2 regions of the Rhodococcus sp. UNC363MFTsu5.1 genome follow, and region 1 is predicted to be linked to the other one. Evidence: riboswitches for the same ligand, from Rfam matches in the RefSeq annotation. Region 1 holds a riboswitch; the other holds the start of a gene.

Region 1 (4,185 bases):
TTCGCGGTGCCCCGATCAGCATGGCGGTGGTGATCCCGGTCAGCTCGACGATGTACGGGGGCATCGAGCGGCCGGGATCGACGAGGGTGGACAGCTCGCCGATGACCTCGCCGCCACGGATCTTGACCGCGCCGATCTCGGTGATCGCGTCCTCGCCTGGCGCGCTGCCGGTGGTCTCGAGGTCCACGACGACGAAGGTGGTGTCCCGCAGCGGGGTGTCGAGCTCGTCGAAGCTCAGCTGGACGTTTGGCGGACTCTGCGGGCTCACCCGGCTGAGGCTAGGGGTGGCCACCGACAGGGCCCACCTGCCGCGGTCGTCGCGTCGTCGGTGTCGGACCTGGCCGCTAGTTTCCGTCGCAGAGGCCTCCGAAACGCCGCGAGGCCACCGGTAGAGACGAGGATCACAGTGATTGTCGATTGCAACGACTGCGAGGTTCGTAATACCGCGTGCGGTGACTGTGTGGTGACGGTGCTGCTCGGGCCGCCCGGTGTCCGGCCGGGGGTGCGGGCGGTGGACTCCGCCGGGTCGGCCCGGATCAGTATTGAGCAGGACGAACGGGTTGCTCTGGACGTGCTCGCCGATGTCGGGCTGGTGCCGAGGCTCCGGTTGGTGCGGGCCGTGGATGCCACGCAGACCGGTCGGTCGTTATCTGTCCGTGACCCGGGAGTGGCGTAGCGCGCATTTCTGGGCGATATGTCCGAATCGGCCCACTGGTCGGGCGTGTTGGGTCGACAGGGGCTGGACGCTTTCGTAATCTTCCTGAGACCTAGCGGAGTCTTGCCACACCATCCGGTGCGGCATCGCCAGGTACCGCCTAATCGATCACTCGAGAGAGCGATCGTGCCGGGAACCCAAGTTTCTCTGGGGTGAATCCCGTCGGAGCGCGATATGCGTGCCGCCGGGTAGGGCTGATCTTCCCAGCCCGAACCCGTCAGCTAACTCGGTCGGCGGATGAACGGAAGAAACGGAGTAACCCTTCTCGTGGCTTCATCCACTACCCAGCGTTCCGTGCGCCGCATCGCGGTCGCCAGCGCGCTGACCTTCGGTGCCATCGCAGTCTCTGCCGGTCCGGCGCTTGCCGAGCCCGTCACGATCTCTGGCATCGGAACCTTCGACATTCCGGGTGTGCCTGCCCAGACCATCCAGGTCCCCGGCCTCCCTGTGCTGCCCGGTGCCCCCGGCGCTCCTGCCCCCGCGCCCCTGGTCTCCGCAGGTGACAAGGCCGTCCAGGCCGCCGCGAGCAAGATCGGTTCGCCCTACGTGTACGGCGCCTCCGGCCCGGATGCCTTCGACTGCTCGGGTCTCGTGCAGTGGGCCTTCAAGCAGGCCGGCATCAACCTGCCGCGCACCAGCTACGACCAGGCCTCGGCGGGCACGCCGGTCTCCACCTCCGCCCTCAAGCCGGGCGACGTGGTCTCCTTCTACGGTGGCTCGCACTCGGGCATCTACGCGGGCAACGGCGAGGTCATCCACGCCGCGACCTCCGGTACCCCGGTCAAGCGCGCGCCCCTGTCGTCCATGCCGATGGACGGCGCCCGCCGCTACTGAGCGTCGCGCACGAACCCCCGTGGTGGGCCCGAACCGTCTGTGACCGTTCGGGCCCACCACGTTTTTGTCGGTGGTCCCGCGCCCGTCGCGCGGTGCTCGGCGTGAGCGGAAATTGCCCCCACAGTTCGGGTGGACATCGCCGTATGCCATTCCGTAACCTGTCTGAGACCTTCCGAAATCTTGCCGCGTCACCCGGCGTGGCATCGGTGGTCACCACCACACCGGATCGGGCGCCGCAGGCGCCGATCCGGTACCGGGGACGCAGTTCGCCGGGGTGAATCTCCCGCTCGGACCTCGGTTCGTTGGGCAGGGCTGATCTTCCCAGCCCGACCCGTCAGCCAATCCGGTCGACGGGCAGTGGAAGAACGGAGTACCAGCTTTCGTGGCGTCACAGAGACTGAAGCGATCCACCAGCGCAGTGCTGGCGACGGGCCTGCTGTCCCTCGCGGCTGTCGCGGTCCCCGCGGGTACCGCAACCGCGGATCCCGCGCTGGAGAATCCGACAGCCGCGCTCGAGAAGCTCTCCGAACTCTCCCGCACGTCCGAGCAGACCAACGAGGCGTTGCACAACGCCCAGATCGACCTCGAGTCCAAGACCGCCGTCCAGCGCGACGCCGAGGCCAGGCACGCCGCCGACGAGCACCTGTTGACCGAGGCGAAGGCCAGGATCGCCCAGTTCCAGCCCGCGGTCGACAAACTGACGACGGCCAGCTACCAGGGCGCCCGCGTCAATCGACTGTTCGCGGTGATGATCTCCGATTCCCCGCAGCAACTCCTCGACCAGATGTCCACGCTCAGCGTGCTCTCCGCGGACACCGCGGCCCAGGTTGGTCACTTCAAGCAGGCCACCGATGAGGCCGCGACCGCGGCCGAGGCCTCGCGTCAGTCCGCCGATGCCGCGCGCACCGCCACCGAGCAGGCCAGGTCGATCAGCGACGACCTGCAGAACAAGCAGAGCGACCTGCAGGCGCAGATCGCGCAGGTCACCCAGGCGTTCGGCGCGTTGAGCAGTTCGGAGAAGTCCGCGCTCGCGGGCACCCCCTTCCCTCCGGGATTCGATCCGCAGACCATCCTCAAGGGGCTCACTCCCGGGTCGAACTCCGGCGCGCTGCAGGCAGGCATGACCCAGGTCGGTAAGCCGTACGTCTGGGGTGCCACCGGTCCGGACGGGTACGACTGCTCGGGCCTGATGGTGTGGGCGTACAAGCAGATCGGCAAGACCCTGCCCCGCTCGAGCCAGGCCCAGGCCGCCGGCGGCGTGCCGGTCTCGCGCTCGGAGCTGCAGCCGGGCGACCTGGTGCTGTTCTACCCCGACATCTCGCACGTGGGCATGTACGCAGGCAACGGCAACATCCTGCACGCGTCCACCTTCGGTGTTCCGGTCAAGGTCGCGCCGATGGACGCGTACCCGTTCTACGGCGCCAGACGGTACTGAACGCCGTACCGGACGTCCCGCCGCGGCAGCCACGGCGTCGGATCCGGAAATGGGAGGCGGCTGCGCTCGGGGGGTTGGTGCTCGCCGTCGTCGCGGTCGGCGTGTTGACGGCCCGGTCGCAGCCGGCGGAACCGGAGCTGCGTGGCTCCGGCGGTGCCGCCAGCGTCAACCCGTACGAACAGGCGCGCCGCGCGGGCGTCCAGGACCTCCTGAACCGATGGGCGAGCGCGGTCAGGGACGGTGACACCGCCGCGCTGGCCGCGTTGTTCGACCGCGCCGCCGCGCCCGAGTTCCTCGCCTCCGAGATCCGCCGCAGTGAGCATCTCGCCGACGTACCGTTGGCGGACTGGGGCTACGAGATCGGAACCGACCCCGAGACCCCGGTCCCGACGGACCTGGCCGAGCAGCTCGACGCCACCGACGTGTGGGCGGTGCCTGCGTACCTGCGCTACGCCATCGAGGGCGCGGACACCGGTTCCACGCGCAAGCCGGTCGCGCTGATCGTGGCCAGGCGAGGGGAGAACTGGACCCTGGTGTCCGACCGGTCGCTGCCCGAGTACGGGCGCCACACCTGGCGAGGCCCTTGGGATTTCGGTCCGGTGGTGGTGCGCGAGGTGGACACCGGCTCGCATTCGTCGGTGGTGCTCGGTCACTCCGATCAGGAGGAACTGATCGACGCGATCGCGGCGGATCTCGCGGATGCGGTGTCCTCGGTGACCGAGCTGTGGGGCCAGGACTGGTCGCAGCGGGCCCTCGTGGTGGTCAGCTCCTCCCAGGACGAGTTCATGGAACAGGTCGGAGCAGACCACAGCGGGTCCGATATCGCCGCGGTCGCGGTCTCGGACGTCGTCGAACCAGGGGCCGACTCCGCGACGGGCCAGCGCGTCGTGTTCAGCCCGGCCGCGTCGGAGCGGCTCAACGATGAAACCCGGCACTCGGTGCTGCGACACGAGCTCACCCACGTGGCCGCCCGCGTCGCGACCACCGACGGATCGCCGATGTGGATGCTGGAGGGCTTCGCCGACTACGCCGGTCACCGTGACGCCGATGTCCCCGTCGGTCGGGCCGCGCCGATTCTGGCGGCGGCGGTCGTTGCGCACGGGCCACCGACGCGGCTGCCCGTCGACGCGGACTTCACGGCGGGCGGGGAGCGCGCCCAGGCCGCGTACGAGCTGGCCTGGTCCGTATCGGCCTATGTCGC
Region 2 (4,185 bases), on a different contig from region 1:
GGCCGCGGGGCGCGCGCTCCCCTCCCACCCACTGTTCCTCGGCTCACTCGCCGCCCTCGCCCTCGCCGTGATCGTGGCGCACGACCGGGTCGTTCCGATGGGATACCCGCTGTGGGGCCTGTTCCAGAACGGCCTTGACCTGCTCGTCTACCGCAGCGGCGGCGCCACCGTACTGCGCCCCGTCGGGCTCTACGACCACGCGCTGCACGGCGGCATGTGGTTCACCTATCCGCCGTTCTCCGCAATCCTGTTCGCCCCGCTCAACGCCGTGTCAGCCGAGCTCACCACCATCCTCGGATATCTCGCGAACTTCGGGATCCTCTACCTCGTCGTCCTGCTGTGCTGGCGACAGCTCGGGTACCGGCAGGACCGGCGGCTCTACGTGGCGACCGGGCTGATGACGGTCGTCTTCACCTGGCTCGAGCCGGTCCGCACCACGATCTGGCTGGGCCAGATCAACCTCCTGCTGATGCTGCTGATCGTGTGGGATCTCGGACGCCCCGAGGGCAGCAGGCTGCGCGGCATCGGCGTCGGGATCGCGACCGGTATCAAGCTGACTCCCGGCTTGTTCATCGTCGAACTGCTCGTCACCCGGCAATGGCGCGCGGCGGCGACCGCGATCGCCGGTTTCCTCGCGACCGTCGTGGTCGGGTTCGTGGTGATCTTCTCGGACTCGTGGTCCTACTGGACCGCGGTGATCCTGCACTCGACGCGAATCGGCGAGACCGCGTGGCCCGCCAACCAGTCCGCCGCCGGGGTGCTGGCCCGCTGGCTGGACGTCGCGGACCCGCCACTGCTGCTGTGGGCGCTCTGCGCGGCCGCGCTGACCGCGCTCGGGCTCGGCGCCTCCTGGCTGGCCCACAAGCGCGGACAGGCACTGCTGGCCACCACCCTCTGCGGGTTGACCTCCGCGGCGGTCTCACCGTTCTCCTGGGGCCATCACTGGGTGTGGTTCGTACCGCTGCTCGTCCTGGCGATGCACCGCGCGCTCGGCGCCGGACGCGCGACCGCCTGGCTCCTGCCCGCGGCACTCGCGCTGCCGCTGCTCTGCTGGACCCATGAGTTCCCGGACGGCGTGCAGGCGATCGGCCTGTTCATGGTCCCCACCTCCGACGCCCTAGCTCCGTTCTTCGCGGCGGTGTACCCCCTGATGTTCATCGTCATCGCCGTCGCCACGTTGGTCGCGCTGCGCCCGGGCCCGCGGCGACGCCGCGCGGAGCCCGAGGTCAGCCCCGATCGAAACTGTGATCTACCTCACATCACGGTAACGTAACAGGACGGTCTCGGACCGAGGCGACCCAATCTGAGCTGCGAATATGTTCGGATTTTCGGGCGAAACGCCGAAAGAATCGAAATTTAGGTAACAGATGACTACACGGCCTCGGCCACGTACGGTCATCTGCGGCCGGAGAAGTTCGGCCAGATCCGATCCGCCGCGCCAAACCTCGTCCCGCGGAACCGGATTCCTACGAGTTACCCAGGGACGAGGACGGGGGACCCACGTCCCCGGTGGACACCGAGGAAAGCGCGCAAGTGCATTCCTCTTGGGGTGAAGCCAGACCCGCACCATCCAGGAGCGGCGAGGCCGGGCGACCTCTCAGCCCGAACCCGACAGCTGACCTCGCAGGCGCGTGAGGAGAGGAAAACCCGCATGAGCACTGGACGCCATCGCAAGCCCACGAACACCCGCCGCAACGCAGCCAAGGTCGTCGTGACCGGCGCAGTGTTGGGCGCAGCCGGCGCGGCCTTCGCGGCCCCGGCCAACGCAGCCCCCGATTCCGACTGGGACCGCCTCGCGCAGTGTGAAGCCGGCGGCAACTGGGGAATCAACACCGGCAACGGCTACCAGGGTGGACTGCAGTTCTCCCCCAGCACCTGGAACGCGCACGGTGGTGGCCAGTACGCCGCGACCGCCAACCAGGCCACCCGTGAGCAGCAGATCGCGGTCGCCGAGAAGGTCCTCGCCTCGCAGGGTTGGGGCGCATGGCCGTCCTGCTCCTCGAGCCTCGGACTGACCAGCGGCTCGACCCCGCGCTCCGCCCCCGCCGCCGAGGTGGCTCCCGCACCCGAGCTGCCCGCCGTGACCAGCCTCCCGACCACCGATGGCGCAGCCGACGTGCTCGACAGCCTCGACAGCGCACTCGATGCGGTCCAGGCCAAGGGCATCGCGATCGACCCGCAGATCGAGGCCCTCTACGAGCAGGCCAAGCTGAACCCCCAGGTCATCGACTTCCTGAAGGCCAACTCGGGTCTCCTGCCCCGCTGAGACTCCCCCTTCACGTGAAAGGCCCCGCACCTACGAGGTGCGGGGCCTTTCACGTTCGATATCCGAGGTCAGCGATTGATGACCGTGTGCGGGTGGGTGTAGGGCAGTTCGGAAACGGGGAGGGGGAACTCGGTGTCCTCCCCGAACGGGGACAGCCCACCGGAGCGGCTCGACGAGAGCTCCGTGACGGCATGATCGCCATCCTGGAGTTCCGGTGCCGGCCAGCCTGGATCTACGTATCGCTTGCTCGAATTGTTAGCCACAGTCCCATTTTGGCAGGAGCTCGCGCCGTGGTACACCCCAGGTCTCTAATCTGATAGTTGATGACCGATACCGAAGGTGCTGCCCCCGCCGCCGAATCACCTCACGGCGCCGCCGTGCCCGACAGCCTGCTCGCCTGGCTGACCGCGAGGACCGATGCGGAGCTGGCCGAGCTGCTCAGGCTGCGCCCGGATCTCGCGGTGCCGCCACCCGCGAACCTGGCGGTCCTTGCCGCGCGTGCCGAACAACGCGCATCGGTGCTCCGGGTGGCCGACGACCTGAACGTCCTCGAGCTCACCGTGATCGGGGTGCTCTCGCTCGAACGCGGCGCGGAGGTCGGGGTCAGGCGCGAGGTCCTCGCGGAGGCGCTCGCCGGACGGGCGCCGGTCAAGGCCGTCGACCGGGCCCTGAAGTCGCTGCGCGCCCGGGCACTGGTCTGGGGCGCGCAGGTGCTGCGGGTCGTCGCGACCGCGAACGACGCCGTCACCTGGCGGGTCGACCGGCCGCAGGAGCCGATGACCGCAGCGCAGGTCATCGCGGGCCTTGCGACCGTGACCGATGCCGAGCGCAGGCTGCTCGAAACCCTGGCCACCAGCTCGCCGATCGGCCGCACCCGCGACGCGGCGCCCGGCACCCCGCCGGACCGGCCCGTGCAGCGTCTGCTGTCGCTTGGCCTGCTGTCCTGGGTGGACGAGCAGACCGTCGAGCTGCCCCACCAGGTCGGCCAGGCGCTGCGCGGCGAGACGATCACCGACCCGATGGCCCTCACCCCGCCGCCGATCCGCACCAACAAGCAGAAGATCGCGGACGTGAACGCGGTCGCGGCGGGTGAGGCGCTCGAACTGATCCGGCACTGCGAGGACCTGATCGCGGCCCTCGGCGATCAGCCTGCGCCGACCCTGAAGGCGGGCGGTCTCGGGGTCCGCGAGACCAGGCGACTGGCGAAGGCGGCAGGCGTCGACGAGAACCGGGTGAGCCTGATCGTTGAGCTGCTGGCCGCGGCAGGCCTGATCGCGAGCGGCGCCCCCGACCCGGTTCCCGCCACCGACACCGGCGACGACTACTGGGCACCGACGGTCGCCGCGGATGCCTGGCTCAACACCGGCACCGCACAGCGGTGGTACACCCTCGCCCACGGCTGGCTGGAGATGCCACGCAGGCCATGGGTGATCGGGCTGCGCGATCCCAACGACAAGGCGATCGCCGCGCTGTCCGAGGAGGTGCGCGCCTCCGGCGCACCCCGCGACCGCAAGTTCGTGCTCGAGCTGCTCGGTGAGCTCGCCCCTGGGCAGGGCGCGACCACGTCCGAGCTCGCCGCGCTGGTCGCGTGGCGGCGCCCGCGCTGGTCCGGCCGGTTCGGTGCGGGCGCCGTCGAGCACACCGTCGCCGAGGCGGCCGCGGTCGGCCTGATCGGCCGCGGCGCGCTCGCATCGCCGGGACGTGGGCTGCTGCACGGGGCCACCGCGGAGGCGGTGGTCGCAGAGATGACGGCGAGCCTGCCGGCCCCCATCGACTACGTCCTGGTGCAGGCGGACCTGACGGTGATGGCCCCCGGCCCGCTCATCCCGGAGCTGCAGGAGCAGATCACCCTGGTCGCGGACATCGAATCGGCCGGCGCGGCCACCATGTACCGGATCCGCGAGGACAGCGTGCGACGG

What was found. A riboswitch is a leader RNA that binds a small molecule or an ion and turns the genes downstream of it on or off. The one in region 1 is predicted to bind cyclic di-AMP.
Region 2: linked by a shared signal. The riboswitch ahead of BR31_RS0110805 (transglycosylase family protein) and the one ahead of BR31_RS0118200 (C40 family peptidase) in region 1 are both predicted to bind cyclic di-AMP.

Annotation. Positions count from the first base shown of each region.
Region 1 covers NZ_JMLO01000024.1:7,300-11,484, forward strand. The annotation lists gene BR31_RS0118185 (DEDD exonuclease domain-containing protein) at 1-268, opposite strand, end outside; gene BR31_RS29165 (hypothetical protein) at 464-676, shown strand; cyclic di-AMP (ydaO/yuaA leader) riboswitch at 803-967, shown strand; gene BR31_RS0118195 (NlpC/P60 family protein) at 983-1,549, shown strand; cyclic di-AMP (ydaO/yuaA leader) riboswitch at 1,780-1,918, shown strand; gene BR31_RS0118200 (C40 family peptidase) at 1,932-2,984, shown strand; gene BR31_RS0118205 (hypothetical protein) at 3,062-4,185, shown strand, end outside.
Region 2 covers NZ_JMLO01000006.1:208,027-212,211, forward strand. The annotation lists gene BR31_RS28225 (glycosyltransferase 87 family protein) at 1-1,273, shown strand, start outside; cyclic di-AMP (ydaO/yuaA leader) riboswitch at 1,442-1,646, shown strand; gene BR31_RS0110805 (transglycosylase family protein) at 1,652-2,266, shown strand; gene BR31_RS32160 (hypothetical protein) at 2,335-2,529, opposite strand; gene BR31_RS0110810 (helicase-associated domain-containing protein) at 2,590-4,185, shown strand, end outside.